Enhydrobacter sp.: one gene and its partner. The protein of the gene in region 2 interacts with the protein of the main gene of each other region in a pairwise test. Links are inferred from orthologs where the notes say so. Each region holds a gene or a part of one and is shown on either strand. Other genes may lie near its edges. The genes, in order: grxD and OJF58_RS13755.

What was found.
Region 1: the proteins of OJF58_RS13755 (region 2) and grxD interact in binary tests that used the Escherichia coli proteins (3 or more experiments, as listed by UniProt). The link is inferred for Enhydrobacter sp. from one-to-one orthologs.

What each region holds. Positions count from the first base shown.
Region 1 is NZ_CP126889.1:3,306,585-3,314,981, forward strand. Bases 5,414-8,397 are described here. They hold grxD (Grx4 family monothiol glutaredoxin), read right to left. Parts: upstream 7,085-8,397; coding sequence 6,743-7,084; downstream 5,414-6,742. Other genes in these bases: OJF58_RS16580 (ABC transporter substrate-binding protein), read right to left, coding at 5,414-5,888; OJF58_RS16585 (class III extradiol ring-cleavage dioxygenase), read left to right, coding at 5,976-6,734; OJF58_RS16595 (BolA family protein), read right to left, coding at 7,155-7,391; purL (phosphoribosylformylglycinamidine synthase subunit PurL), read right to left, coding at 7,409-8,397. In the rest of the region: OJF58_RS16550 (amidase), read left to right, coding at 1-61; OJF58_RS16555 (AtzH-like domain-containing protein), read left to right, coding at 75-479; OJF58_RS16560 (amidohydrolase family protein), read left to right, coding at 503-1,549; OJF58_RS16565 (ABC transporter substrate-binding protein), read left to right, coding at 1,604-3,172; OJF58_RS16570 (helix-turn-helix domain-containing protein), read right to left, coding at 3,183-3,560; OJF58_RS16575 (NAD(P)H-dependent oxidoreductase), read left to right, coding at 3,708-4,292; more of OJF58_RS16580, read right to left, coding at 4,338-5,413. UniProt on the Escherichia coli protein: Monothiol glutaredoxin involved in the biogenesis of iron-sulfur clusters.
Region 2 is NZ_CP126889.1:2,730,707-2,738,951, reverse strand. Bases 1-2,832 are described here. They hold OJF58_RS13755 (BolA family protein), read right to left. Parts: upstream 1,642-2,832; coding sequence 1,360-1,641; downstream 1-1,359. Other genes in these bases: cobS (cobaltochelatase subunit CobS), read left to right, coding at 2,375-2,832; OJF58_RS13750 (J domain-containing protein), read left to right, coding at 1,689-2,261; OJF58_RS13760 (DUF2889 domain-containing protein), read left to right, coding at 704-1,357; OJF58_RS13765 (HlyC/CorC family transporter), read left to right, coding at 1-681. Outside these bases: more of cobS, read left to right, coding at 2,833-3,379; cobaltochelatase subunit CobT, read left to right, coding at 3,390-5,294; OJF58_RS13735 (esterase-like activity of phytase family protein), read left to right, coding at 5,348-6,322; OJF58_RS13730 (IS1182 family transposase), read right to left, coding at 6,411-7,775; rpmB (50S ribosomal protein L28), read right to left, coding at 7,836-8,141; OJF58_RS13720 (YcgN family cysteine cluster protein), read right to left, coding at 8,215-8,245. UniProt on the Escherichia coli protein: Transcriptional regulator that plays an important role in general stress response. Has many effects on cell morphology, cell growth and cell division. Acts by regulating the transcription of many genes, including dacA (PBP-5), dacC (PBP-6), ampC and mreB.

The DNA of each region.
Region 1 (8,397 bases), 580 kb from region 2 along the record:
CGCGCCCGGCAGCGACGCCGGCCTGGTCGCCGTGGCCCGCGCCCTCGACGCGGCGAAGTAGGAGACGAGAATTTATGCAGGACCTGACGCCGAATATCTCCGAGGTCGTGGCCGAGGTGAAAGCGCTGTTCGAGCGCTACGAGCAGGCGCTGATCGACAAGAACGTGGACGTTCTCGACGCGACCTTCTGGAACAGCCCTTACACGGTCCGGCTCGCCAACAACGAGCACGGCTACGGCTTCGACCGCATCCACGCCCATCGCGTCGCGCGGCCGCCGGGTCCGGGCACCAAGGAGAAGCGCCATCGGCTCGACATCCTGACCCTGGGCCGCGACATCGCCGTGGTGAACCTGGTCTACAAGGTGCGCGGCAAGGAGATGACCGGCCGTCAAAGCCAGACCTGGGTGCGCTTTCCCGACATCGGCTGGAAGATCGTCGCTGCGCATGTCTCGGCGATCGGCGAGCAGCCGGTGCTTTAGGACAAGCAAATTCGGAGGAAACAATGACCAACACGCCGCCGCGTCTCGGCAACTCGCTCGCGCCGCCCAATCCGGGATGGCTCGCCAAGGTGAGCGAGCCCGCGCTCGAGCCCGAGCTGCCTATCGTCGATCCGCACCATCATCTGTGGGAGCGCGGCGACATGGTCTACATGTACCGCGATCTGCTGGAGGACCTTCGGGCCGGCCACAACATCGTCGCGACGGTCTTCATCGACTGCCGTTCGATGTACCGCAAGGAGGGGCCGACGGAGATGCGGCCGGTCGGCGAGACCGAGTTCGTGAACGGCGTGGCGGCGATGTTCGCGAGCGGCGCCTATGGTCCATCGCGCGCCTGCGCCGGCATCGTGAGCTATGCCGACCTGCGCCTCGGCGCCAGGGCGCGGGAGGTGCTGGAAGCCCAGATCGCCGCCGGCAACGGCCGCTTCCGTGGCATCCGCTACGCCACCGGCTGGGACAGGCACGAGGAGATCAGGCGCACGCACACCAATCCGCCCGAAGGGCTGATGGCCGACAGGACCTGGCGCGAAGGTTTCGCCCAGCTCGGCAAGCTCGGGCTGACCTTCGACGCCTGGCTCTACCATCCGCAACTGCGCGAGCTCGCCGAGCTTGCGGGGGCGTTTCCCGACGTGCCCGTCATTCTCGACCATGTCGGCGGGCCGTTGGGCTACGGGCCCTACGCCTCGCGCCACGAGGAGGAGTTCGCGGCCTGGAAAGCATCGATGGCCGAGCTTGCGCGGCGTCCGAACGTCGCGGTGAAGGTGGGTGGCCTCGGCATGCCCATGGGGTGGTTCGACTTCTACGACCGGCCCTCGCCGCCGACCTCCCAGATGCTCGCCGATGCCTTCCGGCCGTGGGTCGAGACCTGCATCGAGCTGTTCGGCGCCGAGCGCTGCATGTTCGAGAGCAACTTCCCGGTCGACAAGGTGACGTCGAGCTATGCCGTCCTGTGGAACGCCTTCAAGCGGCTGGCCGCGAAGGCGTCGGCGGCGGAGAAGACGGCGCTGTTCTCCGGCACCGCGGCGCGCGTCTACAAGCTCGCCCTCGCGTGACAGCGAGCGGCCGCCGGCACTAAGCTCCGTCCCTCGCGTTTCGGGGGACAAATCATGCGTCGTCTTCTTGCCGCGTCGGTCATCGCCCTGGCCGTCGCCCTCGCCTCGGTCGCCGCCTCGGCCGAGACGGTCCTGAAAGTCGTCATGCATTCCGATGTGAAGACGCTCGATCCGATCCAGAGCGCCGCCTACATCACCCGCAACTTCGGCTACATGATCTACGACACGCTGTTTGCGGTGGACGGCAAGTTCGAGGTGAAGCCGCAGATGGTCGATACCTGGAAGACCAGCGACGACGGCCTTGTCTGGACCTTCAGGTTGCGCGACGGCCTCGAATGGCACGACGGCACGCCGGTCACGGCCGAGGACTGCATCGCTTCGCTCAAGCGCTGGTCGGCACGCGATGCGATGGGGCAGAAGCTCGCGGCACGGGTGGCGGAATACAAGGCGATCGATCCGAAGACCTTCGAGATTGTCCTCAAGGAGAAGTTCGGGCCCTTGCTCGACGCCATCGGCAAGCCCTCGACCACGGTTCCGTTCATGATGCCCAAGCGCGTGGCCGAGACCGACCCGTTCCAGCAGATCGACAGCTCGATCGGCTCGGGACCTTTCATCTTCAAGCGGGACGAATGGAAGCCCGGCGCGAAGCTGGTCTTCGTCAAGAACACCAAATACAAGCCGCGCGCCGAGCCGATGTCGGGCCTGGCCGGCGGCAAGGTGGTCGATGTCGACCGCGTCGAATGGGTGTGGATTCCGGACGCCGAGACCCGCGTCAACGCGCTGCTCAACGGCGAGATCGACATGATCGAGAGCCTCGATCACGACTATCTGACGACGCTCGAGAAGACCAAGGGCATCCAGATCCTGCGGAGCAGCGTCACCAACCAGTACGCCTTCCGCATGAACTGGCTCATCCCGCCCTTCAACGATGTCAGGGTCCGCCGGGCGGCGGCTTTTGCGCTGAGCCAGGAAGAGTTCCTGCAGGCCAATGTCGGCGACAAGCGCTACTACCGGATCTGCAAGGCGATGTTCACCTGCGACTCGCCGCTCGCCTCGACCGCGGGCATGGATGGGCTGATCGAAGGCAATGTCGCCAAGGCCAAGGAGCTGCTGGCCGAGGCGCACTACGACGGAACGCCGGTCGTCATGCCGCAGCCGACCGATCTCGGGGCGATCAAGCAGCTCGCGCCGGTCGCCAAGGCGCAGCTCGAGCGGGCCGGCTTCAAGGTCGATGTCCAGCCAATGGACTGGCAAAGCATGGTGGCGCGCGTGCGGAAGAAGGGGCCGCCCAGCGAGGGCGGCTGGAATGCGCTGGCGACGAGCTGGGCGCAGATCGACATCCTGAACCCGCTCACGACGGCGTTCCTCATCGCCACGTGCGACAAGGCGTTGGCCGGCTGGCCGTGCGACGCCAAGCTCGAGAAGCTGCGCGACAAGTACGTCGAGGCCAACACGCTCGAAGAGAAGCGGGCGGTGGCCGACGCGGTGCAGACCTATGCGATGCAGGTCGTGACGCACATACCGTTGGGCGAGTGGTTCAGCGTCGGCGCCGCGCGCGACGACGTCCATTTCCCCAAGCCGCTGCCGCCGGTCACGGTGTTCTGGGGCGTGAGCAAGAAATAGTGCCGCCGATCTACTCCGCGGCCTTCAGGGTGCGTGCCGCCGCGTCCTCCGCCTGCCAGCGGATCGCGACCTCGGCCAGCTTGCCCAGCACCTCGTCGAGCTCGTGGCCGCGCCTGGTCAGGGAATAGGTGACCTTGGGCGGGATGGTCGGCTCGTAGTCGCGCCGCACCAGCCCCGCGCCTTCGAGCGTGCGCAGGCGCTCGGTGAGCATCTTGGCCGAGATGCCCGACACGCGGCGCTTCAGCTCGCCGAAGCGCTGCGGCCCGAAGGTGCGCAGATTGTAGACGATGTAGGTCGTCCACGGTCCCATCAGCATGCGCAGGATGAAGTCCATGGGGCAGGAGGCGCCGCCTTCCTTGCCGTGTTCCGAAGGTGAACTTGAGCTCATCGCAACAATCCTGAAGGTTACGATTCGGTACCTACTGGCAAAGATATAGTGCTCGCCCCAACTATTTCCAGTCACTCGGAGTAATCAGATGAACTGGAGACACGAAAGAAAGCTTTCTCCAGTCATATCAAAGGATTGGAGATTGCCATGAGCAAGGTCGCCATCGTCTATCATTCCGGGTACGGCCACACCAAGGCGTTGGCCGAAGCCGTCGCCGCGGGCGCTGCGGAAGCCGCCGGCACGGAGGTGAGCCTCGTTCCCGTCATCGAGGCGGAGGCCCGCGCCGCCGAGCTCGACGCCGCCGACGCCATCATCTTCGGCTCGCCGACCTACATGGGCGGCGTCAGCGCGGAGTTCGCGAAGTTCAAGGACTGGACGTCGAAGCGATGGGCGAGCCGCGCCTGGCAGGACAAGCTCGCCGCCGGCTTCACCGGCTCGGCCGCCTGGAATGGCGACAAGCACAATACCCTCTACCAGTTCATCACACTGGCGGCCCAGCACGGCATGGTCTGGGTCGGGCTCGGCCTGCCGCCGGGCAACAACCACTCCAAGGGCTCGGGCGAGGATCTCAACCGCACCGGGGCATCGGTCGGCGCCATGGCGCAGGCCAATGCGGATCAGGGCGTCGAGGGAATCGGCGCCAGCGACTTCAGGACGATGAGCGCACTGGGGCGGCGCGTCGCCCAGGCGGCGCAGCGCTGGCACGCCGCGCCGCTCGCGCACGCGGCCTGACAGGGTCGTGCGCCGAGGAGGCCAGGCCTCCTCGGCGCTCCTTGCTCATTGCTTCTTGCTGATGTTCCAGACCACCGGCACCGGCCCTGGCAGCCAGCCCTGGAGGCGATCCTTGCGGTAGGCGCCGAAGGCCTTGTACTGGCCGACCGGCGCGTAATACGCCTGTTCGATGACGCGATCGGAGATGGCGTCGCCCAGGGCCTTCTGCTTGGCCGGATCGGTCTCGTGCATGAACTCGTCCCTGAGCTTCTGCATTTCCGGATCGCACGGCCAGCCGAACCACGCCTTCTCGCAGGCGCCCGAGGCGAAGGAGTTGGTGCCGGGATTGTCGGCATCGAGGCTGATGGTGGTGGTGAAGAAGATGTTCCACCCGCCCTCGCCGGGCGGGCCCTTCTTGGCGCGACGTGTCACCACGGTCTGCCAGTCCATCGATCGCAGATCGACCTTGAAGCCGGCCTTCTCGAGCTGCTGCTTGGCGACCGGCTGCACGTTGTTGGACGATTGCAGGTCTGTCTGGTGCAGCATCACGACCGGCGTGCCGTCATAGCCGGACTCCTTCAGAAGCTCGCGCGCCTTGTCGAGGTTCGGCTTGATCAGCAGATCGCCGTATTCCTTGCCGAACTTGGTGCCGCAGATGAAGGGGGCGTCGCAGACCTTGTAGATCTCCGGATCGCCGACCTGGGCGCGCAGCATGTCCTCTTGGGCGACGGCATACATCGCCGCCTGCCGCGCCTTCACGTTGTTGAACGGCGGCTGGAGCTGGTTGAAGCGCATGATGATCTGGCTGCCCTGCACGTTCCAGGGATAGAGCGCGATGTTCTTGTCCGCCTTGAGGACCGGGAAGAGGTCGGTCGGCGGCGCTTCGATGAGATCGATCTCGCCCGCGAGCAGGGCGTTCACCGCCGTGCTGGGATCGGAGATGGCGAGCCATTCCACGCGGTCGACCTTGGCGACCTTGCCGCCGGCCAGCATCGAGGGCGGCTCGGCGCGCGGCTTGTATTTCGGGTTCTTGACGAACACGACCTTCTCGCCGGGCTTCCACTCGTCCTGCTTGAAGATGAAGGGGCCGGAGCCGGTGAAATCGGTGATCTGCTTGAAGGGATCGGTCTCGGCCACGCGCTTGGGCATGATGAAGGGAACATTCGACGAGACCTTGCCGAGCGCATCGAGCACGAACGCGAAGGGACGCTTGAGGACGATGGCGAAGCTCTTGTCGTCGATCGCCTTGAGCTCGGCCGTGTCCTTCATCAGGAGCTGGCCGTAGGAGTCCCGGGCGCCCCAGCGCTTGAGCGACGCGATGCAGTCGGCCGACGTGACCGGCGTGCCGTCGCTCCAGACCAGCCCGTCGCGCAGCACGATCGTATAGGTCAGCTTGTCGTCGGAGACGGTGTAGTGATCCGCCATCTGGGGCTGGATCTGCAGGTTGGCGTCCTTGGCGAACAGGACATCGTATATCATATAGCCGAAGTTGCGGCTGATGTAGGCGGTGGTCCAGATTGGGTCGAGCACCTTGAGATCGGCATGCGGCACCATGCGAAGCGTCGTCTGGGCAATCGCCGGGGCGCCGAGCGCCGTCCAGATCGCCAAGGCGAACACCGCCAACCTGCATAAAGCAGTCATAGTCTCTCTACCCCCTTTGCTTTGTTGAGCTTCAGATGTTGTGCGAGGATTGAAGCAATGTCGATGCCTACTGTCTTTGTGTCGCACGGCTCGCCCATGCTGATCCTGGAGGATCTGCCGGCCCGATCCTTCCTCGCGACTCTCGGCAGCCTCGTACCGAGGCCGAGCGCGATCATCGCGGTCTCGGCGCACTGGAACACCGAGCGACCGGCGGTCTCGACCGCGGCGCGGCCCGAAACCATCCACGACTTCTACGGCTTTCCCGAAGCGCTCTACCGGCTGCGCTACGACGCCTCCGGCGCCCCCGAGCTTGCTGGCCGCGTCGCCGATGTCGTCGGAGCGGAACGCGATCCGACCTATGGGCTCGATCATGGCGCCTGGGTCCCGGCGATGCTGGGCTGGCCCAAGGGCGATATCCCCATCTTCCAGCTTTCGGTGCAGCCCTATCGATCGCCGGCCGATCATATCGCGCTTGGCCGCAGGCTCGCGCCGCTGCGCGAGGAGGGGGTTCTGGTGCTGGGCAGCGGCAGCGCCACGCACAATCTCAGACGGTTGAAGCGGGGCGAGCACGCCGCCGAGCCCGAGCCCTGGGCGCGGCAATTCGACGATTGGCTGTCAGAGGCGGCGCAGAATGGCGACGAAGCGGCGCTCGCCAACTATCGGGCCGAGGCCCCGTATGCACGCGAAGCCCATCCCACGGACGAGCATTTCCTGCCGCTGCATGTCGCCTTTGGCGCCGCCGGCGCGGGAGCGCGTGGCAAGGCGCTCCATCGCAGCTTCACCAGCGGCAATCTTTCGATGGCGTCCTACGCTTTCGCGTAGGGCGCTTCTCAGGCCACGCTGGCCGAAACGACGCCCTTTTCCTTGAGCAACTGCTCCAGCTCGCCGGTCTCGAACATCTCGCGGACGATGTCGCAACCGCCGACGAACTCCCCCTTCACATAGAGCTGGGGAATGGTCGGCCACTGGCTGAAATCCTTGATGCCCTGGCGCAGCTCCTGATCGATCAGGATGTTGACGCCATGGAACTTTACGCCGAGCTGGCTCAGCACATCGACCACCGCCGCGGAGAAGCCGCACTGCGGGAACACCGGCGTGCCCTTCATGAACAGCAGGACGTCATGCTTGGCGATCTCGTCACGGATGCGGTCGAACACCTGGGGTTCGCTCATGTCGGTCTCCTGAAACACCCCGACAAAGAATGCGGGAATGACTGCGAATTCGCGATCGAATATAGGGCTCTCAGGGCCGCTGCGCCATGGTGGTCAACTTGAGCGCGTGAAGCGCGCCGCCCATGCGGCCGCCCAAGGCCCCATAGACCATCTGGTGCTGTTGCACCTTGGACTTGCCGGCGAAAGCGGCCGAAATGACCGTGGCGGCGTAGTGGTCGCCGTCGCCCATGAGGTCCTGGATCTCGACCTCGGCGTCCGGGATGCCCTGCTTGATGAGGCGGATGATCTCGTCGGCGGCCATCGGCATTGCCTGATATCCCTGCGTTATTCAGCGGCGTTCATATAGGTCGGCAGCCACGATTCGTGAGCGGCCTTGAGGGCGGCAAGCTCGAGCGACACGAGCCCCTTCACGACGAGCGACGCCCCGCCTGAGTAGCCCAGCAGAACGGCCGGCACGCCGGCGGCCTTGGCCGCCTCGAGCACGTCGTCGGCCATACCGGTGGCGACGACATAGCGCGCTTGATCCTCGCCATAGAAAAACGCGTGCGAGGGAACGTCGGTCGGCGGCAGGGCGATCTCCATCCCGGTGCCGCCCGAGAGGCACATCTCGGCGAGGGCCACCAGGAGGCCGCCATCGCTGAGATCGTGGCAGGCGGCGACCCGGCGCGCGTCGATCTGGTCGCGCACGAAATCGCCGTTGCGGCGCTCGGCCGCCAGGTCGACAGGCGGCGGCGCGCCTTCTTCGCGGCCGCAGGCTTCGCGCAGATAGAGCGACTGGCCGAGCCAGCCCCTGGTCTCGCCGATCAGGATGATCGCCAGGCCGCCCTGCGTCAGGCGCGAGCCGACGGCCTTGGCGATGTCGTGGATCACGCCGACTGCGCCGATCGTCGGCGTGGGCAGGATCGGCCGGCCCTCGGTCTCGTTGTAGAGCGAGACATTGCCCGACACGACCGGGAAATCGAGCGCCTTGCAGGCCTCGGCCATGCCCATGACGGCGCCTGCGAACTGGCCCATGATTTCCGGCTTCTGCGGATTGCCGAAATTCATGTTGTCGGTCACGGCGAGCGGCCGGGCGCCGGTCGCGGTGATGTTGCGCCAGGCTTCGGCCACCGCCTGCCGGCCACCGGTCTCGGGATGAGCCTGCACGTAGCGCGGCGTGCAGTCTGAGGTCATGGCGAGCCCCTTGTGTCCGCCGTTCACGCGCACCAGGGCGGCATCGCCGTCCTGCGGGCGAATGGCGGTGTTGCCCATGATGAGGTGATCGTACTGGTGCCAGATCCAGGCCTTGCTGGCGAGATCCGGGCAGCTCATGA
Region 2 (8,245 bases):
GACCGGACGGTCGGCGACGTCATGGTCCACCGCGGCAGCGTGGCGCTGATCGATGCCGACGAGCCGACCGACGCCATCGTGACGCAGATGCTGGCCGCGCCCTACACCCGCATCCCGCTCTATCGCGGGCAGCCCGACAACATCGTCGGCGTGGTCCATGCCAAGGATCTGTTTCGCGCGGTCAAGGCGGCCGGCGGACCGGACACGGTTCGCATCGCCGACGTCATGACGCCGCCCTGGTTCATCCCCGAATCGACCATCCTGTTCGACCAGCTGAAGGCCTTCCAGGACCGCCACGAGCACTTCGCCATCGTGGTCGACGAGTACGGCGTCATGCAGGGCATCGTCACGCTGGAGGACATCATCGAGGAGATCGTGGGCGACATCGAGGACGAGCACGACGCCATCAAGCACGGCGTGGTGCCGCGCGAGGACGGCAGCCTCGTCTGCCAGGGCAGCGTGCCGATCCACGATCTCAACCGCGAGTTCGGCTGGGACCTGCCCGAGGACGTGGCCACGACCATTGCCGGCCTCGTCCTCTACGAGGCCCGGCGCATTCCGGAGGTCGGCCAGACCTACGCCTTCTACGGCTTCAGGTTCGAGATTTTGAAGCGCGAGGGCACGCGCATCGCCGAGTTGCGCATCGTGCCGCCCGACGCCATACAGGCGCCCAACGTCTGAGGACCAGCCGAAAGGATTTGCCATGCCGCTTTCGCCGCCTGCCGGGCGACAGCATCTGCATACGCGTCGCGTCACCTGCCAGGGCTTCTTCCGCGACGACGGCCTGTGGGACATCGAGGGCCGCATCACCGACGAGAAGACCTACGAGCATCCCAACGAATGGCGCGGGCCGTTGAAGGCCGGCGAACACGTGCACGACATGTCGATCCGCCTCACGCTCGACCACAAGTTCACGATCGTCGATGTCGAGGCGGTGACGGACAAGTCGCCCTACCAGATCTGCGGACAGATCGCGCCCGACTTCAAGAAGCTGATCGGCCTTCGGATCGGCGCCGGCTTCCACCGCGAGGTGCGCGCCCGGCTGGGCGGCGTGCATGGCTGCACCCATATCGTCGAGCTCCTGGGGCCGGTCGCAACGACGGCGTTCCAGACCGTCTCCTCGGGCAAGGCGCGCGAGCTCAACCGCGCCCATCGGGCGAAGAGCGGCATTGCACCCAGGCCCGCCGGCAACGGCGCGGCCAAACCGCCACGCAAGCCCTATGTCATCGATACCTGCCACGCCTGGTCGGCCGACGGCGAGGTAGTGAAGCGCTGGGCGCCGCATTTCTACACCGGTCCCGGCGCCGACGCGGTGCGCGCGGCCGCCGCCGGCAAGGAGATCGAGCTCGACGGCTGATCCTATGACCTGCGGTCTTCCTGCGGCGTAAGCGTGGTCAGCGCAAGTGCGTGCAGGCCGGCGGCAAACTCGTCCGTCAACGCCTGATAGACGAGGCGCTGGCGGACGACCCGACTCTGACCCTCGAAGGCGGACGACACGATCTCGACCCGGAAATGGGATTCGCCGCCTTCGCGATAGCCGGCATGGCCGCGATGCCGCGCTGATTCATCCTCGATGCTGAGCCGCAGCGGCGCGAAGCGCTCTCGAAGCTTCTTGTCAATCGCCATTGCCACCGCGCCCATCGTTCGCCTCTCTTGTCCGGCCAATCGCTTGCTTACATATTAGCCGAATGCCGCGACGGCGAGCCAAACCTCTGACCGCGATCGACGACGCCCCGCCCTTCGTGCGGGTGTGCGAGGCGCCCGGCTGCCGGCTGCACGGTGAATATCGCGCGCCTCGCGCGCGCGACCGGCTGAACGAATATCGCTGGTTCTGTCTCGAGCATGTGCGCGACTACAACAAGCGATGGGACTATTTCGCCGGCCTTGATGCGGCCCAGATCGAGCAACATATTCGGGCCGATACGATCTGGCGTCGGCCTGTCTGGCCGTTGGGGGCCCGCAGCGGCGGCCCGCGGTTCCATGATCCGCTCGGCTTGAGCGACGATGCCGGCCTCGGCGAACGGCCGCCGGCGCGAGTGGATGGCAGCGAGCAACTGACGCCTGCGGAGCGCAGCGCTATCGAGGTTCTTGAACTTTCATGGCCGTTGACCCAGGCGGACGTGAAATCTCGTTACAAGGAACTGGTCAAATTGCATCATCCCGATGCCAATGGCGGGGCGCGGGAGGCCGAGGAAAAGCTGAAGAAGATCAACGCGGCCTATTCCACCCTGCGGGCGTCGGAACATCTGCCGGCCGAGTGACGGTGGCGCGTATCTGGCCTGCCAATTGGCCGCTTGCAGCGCACAAAAGGGCCTGCGACTATTGTACTTAGGCCCGCAATTTGGCGGGCTTTGTTTTGTTAGGAAACCGTGTGATGGCTTCTACCACGACCGCCACCCGCCAGAACATCTCGGGGGTGCCGGATATCAAGGTCTCCGCCCGCCAGGTGTTCGGCATCGACACCGATATGGAGGTGCCTGCCTTCAGCACCGTCACGGAGCACGTGCCCGCGGTCGATGACGCCTACCTGTTCGATCACGACACCACGATGGCGATCCTTGCAGGCTTCGCCTTCAATCGCCGCGTCATGGTCCAGGGCTATCACGGCACCGGCAAGTCGACCCACATCGAGCAGGTCGCCGCCCGCCTCAACTGGCCCTGTATCCGCATCAACCTCGACAGCCACATCAGCCGCATCGACCTGATCGGCAAGGATGCGATCGTGCTGCGCGACGGCAAGCAGGTGACGGAGTTCCGCGAAGGCATCCTGCCGTGGGCGCTGCAGAACCCGACGGCGCTGGTGTTCGACGAGTACGATGCCGGCCGCGCCGACGTCATGTTCGTGATCCAGCGCGTGCTCGAGGTCGAGGGCAAACTGACGCTGCTCGACCAGAACAAGGTGATCCACCCGCATCCGGCGTTCCGCCTGTTCTCGACGGCCAACACGGTCGGCCTCGGCGACACGACCGGCCTCTATCACGGCACGCAGCAGATCAACCAGGGCCAGATGGACCGCTGGTCGATCGTCACCACGCTCAACTACCTGCCGCACGAGCAGGAGGTGAACATCGTAGCGGCCAAGACGCCATCCTACGACAACGAGGAGGGCCGCAAGATCATTTCGGCCATGGTGGCGCTCGCCGACCTCACCCGGGCGGGCTTCATCGCCGGCGACATCTCGACCGTGATGTCGCCGCGTACGGTGATCACCTGGGCTGAAAACGCGCGCATCTTCGGCGGCGACATAGGCTTCGCTTTCCGACTGACCTTCCTCAACAAGTGCGACGAGGTCGAGCGCAGCACGCTTGCCGAATATTACCAGCGCTGCTTCGGCAGGGACCTGCCGCCAAGCAGCGGCAAGGGCGGCAAGCTGCACTGAAGGCGCGCCGATGGCCAAGGACACGACTCCGCTCGAGGAGTTCCGCCGCGTCACCGCCACCACCATGCGGGCGATCTCGCGCCGGGATGTGAACGTCTCGTTCGTGCCCGACGGCGGTTCGCTGCTGGGCCAGGAGGCGCGCATCACCGTGCCGGCGCGCGACCTTCCGGTGGAGGATGTCAGCCGCGTCCGCGGCGAGGCGGATTCGATGGCGCTGAAGCTGCGCCATCACGACCGCAAGATGCATCTGCGCCGCGTGCCGCGCGGCGAGACCGCGCGGGCGATCTTCGAGGCGGTGGAGCAGGTGCGCGTCGAGGCCCTCGGCGCACGCCGCATGGCGGGCGTTGCCGACAATCTCGCGGCGCTGTGGCGCCAGCGTTCGGATCAGCGGGGCCATGCCCGGATCAAGACCAAGGACGATGCCCCGATCGCCGATGTGATCGGCCTGATCGCACGCGAGCAGCTTCTGGGGGCGGCGCCGCCGGAATCGGCCAAGGCGATGGTCGACATGTGGCGCGCCGATGTCGAGTCCGCCGCCGGCCGCGACTTCCAGAAGCTCAAGGACGCGCTTTCCAACCAGGACGCCTTTGCCCGCGCCGCGCGCCAGCTCATCCGCGATCTGAAGCTCGGCGACGAATCGGCGGATCTGCAGGACGAGGATCCCGAGGACTCGCAGGACCAGGAGAACGCCGACGGGCAGTCCAACGAGACAGGCGACGACCAGAGCGACTCCAGCGAGACCCAGGGCTACGGCGCGCAGGGCGAGGAAACCGAGGATGCCTCCGAGCAGGAGGACGCCTCCGAGACCGTCGCCGACCAGGCGCAGACCGAGATGCAGATGGGCTCGGGCGACGAGGAGGAACCCGGTCGCGCCGAACGGCCGTGGCTGCCGCCGGGGGCACTCAGCAACGAGCCGCTCGGCCAGCAGTATCACGCCTACACGACCAAGTTCGACGAGATCGTCGAGGCCGACCAGCTCTGTGACGCCGAGGAACTCGGCCGCCTGCGCAACCACCTCGACCAGCAGCTCTCGCATCTGCAGGGCGTCATCGGCAAGCTCGCCAACCGCCTGCAGCGCCGGTTGCTGGCGCAGCAGAACCGGGCCTGGGAATTCGACCTCGACGAGGGCATGCTCGATGCGGCGCGGCTCACGCGCATCATCACCAACCCGATGCACTCGCTGTCCTACAAGCAGGAAAAGGACACGAACTTCCGCGACACCGTGGTGTCGCTGCTGATCGACAATTCGGGCTCGATGCGCGGCCGGCCGATCACCGTGGCGGCGATGAGCGCCGACATCCTGGCGCGCACGCTGGAGCGCTGCGGCGTCAAGGTCGAGATCCTGGGCTTCACGACGCGCGCCTGGAAAGGCGGCCAAAGCCGCGAGCAGTGGCTCGCCGCCGGCAAGCCCGCCAATCCGGGCCGCCTCAACGATCTGCGCCACATCATCTACAAGCCGGCCGACGCGCCGTGGCGGCGGGCGCGCAAGAGCCTCGGCCTGATGCTGCGCGAGGGCATCCTCAAGGAGAACATCGACGGCGAGGCGCTGCTGTGGGCGCACAACCGCCTGCTGCCGCGGACGGAGGAGCGCAAGATCCTGATGGTGATCTCCGACGGCGCGCCGGTCGACGATTCGACGTTGTCGGTCAATCCCGGCAACTATCTCGAACGCCATCTGCGCGACGTCATCGACTGGATCGAGACGCGATCGCCGGTCGAGCTGATCGCAATCGGCATCGGCCACGATGTGACGCGCTACTACCGGCGTGCGGTCACCATCGTCGACGCCGATCAGCTCGGCGGCACGATGATGGAGCAGCTCGCCGCCTTGTTCGACGAGGAGGACAACAAGGACGTTCGCGCCGCCCGCGTCGCGAGGTCTGGCCACAAGCCAGGCAGCCGTCGCGCGGCCTGACCGCCCCGAAAGACCATTCCCTGGGCCGGTCGGTACGCCCTGTCGTCTTCCTGTTGCTCTTGCTTGCGGTCGCCTGCGCCGCCGTTCCGCCGGCGGCGCCGGTCGATGCCCAGTCGTTGCCGATCGAGATCGGCGCGCAGCAGGAACCGTTCAGGCTCGACGCCTCCGCCGAGCGGCAGGTCGGCCGCCTGATCTGGCGCGGCGGGCTTTCGCTCAGCGCCAGCTCGGCCAACTTCGGCGGCTGGTCGGACCTGAGCGTGACGCCCGACGGTCGTCGTCTCACCTCGGTCTCCGACGTCGGCGGCTGGTTCACAGCCACCATCGAGTACGACCAGGACGGCAATCTCGCGGGGTTGAGCGATGGCCGGATCGGGCCGCTGCGCCAGCCCGACGGCAGGCCGCTGGCCGCCAAGGACTGGGCCGATGCGGAGGCCATGACGCATATGCCCGACGGCTCGTGGATGGTGTCGTTCGAGCGCCACCACCGCCTCTGGCGTTATCCCACGCTCGATGGCATTCCGGTCGCCGTCGACCTGCCCTTGGAGTTCCGCCGCCAGCCGTTCAACGGCGGTGTCGAGGCTCTGTCCGCCCTGCCTGACGGCCGCCTGGTCGCGATCAGCGAGAGATATTCGGTGCGGCCAGGCTTCAACGTCGGCTGGATCGGCGTGCCGTCGGGCGAGGGCCATTATGCCTGGAGTCGTTTCGAGTACGCGACCGCGCCGTCGTTCCATCCGACGGCGATCACGCGGTTGCCGGACGGCTCGTTCGCCCTCCTCGAACGCGCCTTCGACATCGTGCGCGGCGTGCGGGTCAGGGTCATGCAGTTCGAGGCCCGCCAGCTCGCGCCCGGCGCCGCCGTCCATGCCAGGGAGCTGGCCTTTCTCGCCTCGCCCTATGCCGTCGACAATCTGGAAGGCCTGTCCGCCGCCACGGGATCGCACGGAGAGACCCTGCTCTGGCTGATCTCGGACAACAACTTCAACCCGTTGCAGCGCAATCTGCTGCTGATGTTCGAGCTGGCAAAGTAAAAGGCCGCTTACGCGGCCTCAGGCCGCTGACAAACCCCGTCGATTTTTCAGCGGGGTTTTTTGTTGATGGTGTTGGAATTTGATCGGATCAGGCCGGAACGGGGATAGGCGCCATTGCGAGAGCGATTTTCTTGATGTTCTGGGCAGCGGCAGCCAGCAAGCACTGGCAGGCCACGGCGAGGAGACCACGGAAGCGGGCATAGCGGTGGCCGTGGAGTTGCTTGGCATCAGCGAAGGAGCGTTCGACCGTCTCCTTGCGTCGCTTGTAGATGCGCTTGCCCCAAGGGGTCAGCCGATGAGCGTCGGTGCGCTCGCGAACCTCGGCCCAGACATGACGGGTAATCAGGCGCGTTGCGTTGGCGCTGGACGTACAGGAAGCGAGCAACGGGCAGGCTCTGCAAATGGCCGGATCGCTGGTGTAGTGTCGATATCCGGTGCGATCGGTGGTGGCGTAGGTGAGAAGCTGGCCCTGCGGACACCGATAGCCATCCACCTCTGCCTCATAGTGGAAGGCCTTGTTCGGCATCATGCCGGATCGCGGCGGCGTCGGTCGGCGATAGCCGATCACGCCCAGTACACCGCGCTCCTCCAAGCCCTTGGCAATGCCAGTGGTCGCATAACCGGCATCGAGGCCGACGGCGCCGACATTGAAGTCGAAGCGGCGGCGTTGGCGGTCGAGGCGGCCGAGATACACGATGGAATCATGCACGTTGGCGGGCGTCGCATAGGTGTCAGTGATGATGCCCAGGCGACCATCGACCGTGCGGTGGTCGAGATAGAAGAAGCCCTTCGGCTTGCCGTCACGCACCATGTAGCCGCTCTCCGGATCGGTGCGTGAGACCTTGGTCTCCTTCTCGATCGGCTGGCGCGCTTTGTCCTTCAGCGGCTTCTTGCCGTGCGCGGCACGATCCTCCCCGATCGCTGCATCAAGCGCATCCCAATAGTCCGAACGCGACTTGGCGACCACGGCAACGTCATAGCGGTTCTTGTTGGCGTTGGCCTTCAGGTGCGTCGAGTCGGTGTACAGCACCGTGCCATCGACCAGGCCGTGACGGATCGCCTGCTCCACGATCGCATCGAAGATGTCCTGCGCGACCGACGTGTCGTTGTAGCGCCGGCGTCGGTTCTGCGACAGCGTCGAGGCGTCGAATACCGGATCGGTCAGCTTCAGCCCCAAAAACCAGCGATAGGCGATGTTGACCTCGATCTCGCGCACCAACTGCCGTTCGGAGCGGATCCCGAACAGGTAGCCAATGAACAGGGCCTTGAACATCGCCACCGGATCCAGCGGCGGGCGCCCATTGTCGGGGCAGTAAAGCCCCGCCACACGCTCATGGATAAACGAGAAATCGATCACCGCTTCAATCTTGCGGAGCAGGTGATCCTTCGGAACCAGACCCTCGATCGCCACGAGTTCGAGTTCGATCTGTTGCGGTAGCGCCTTCTTCAGCATACCGCCTTGAATCAAAAACCCCTGGCAAATGCCAGGGGTTTGTCAGCGGTCTGAGGCCGCTTACGCGGCCTTTTTTGCATCCTTCTTGGCCTTGGCCGAGACGACCCTGCGCTTCAGGCTGAGCATCTCGGGGCTGAGCTTGCCGTCGTTGGTGCCCAGCAGGTAGGCATCGATGCCGCCATTGTGCTCGATCGTCTTGATGCCGCGCGGCGTCAGCCGCAGGCGCACCGAATGACCCAGCATGTCGGACAGGACCGAAGCGACCTGCAGGTTGGACATGAACCGGCGCTTGGTCTTGTTGTTGGCGTGGCTCACATTGTGGCCGTACTGGACGGACTTGCCCGACAGGGCGCAACGACGGGGCATGGCGATTTCCGCTAAAAAACGATCCCGCCAACGGGCGGGACGGCCGGCTTTTTAAGGGCCCGACGGTAGGTCGTCAAGCGAACCAATCCACGACCCTTTCGCTG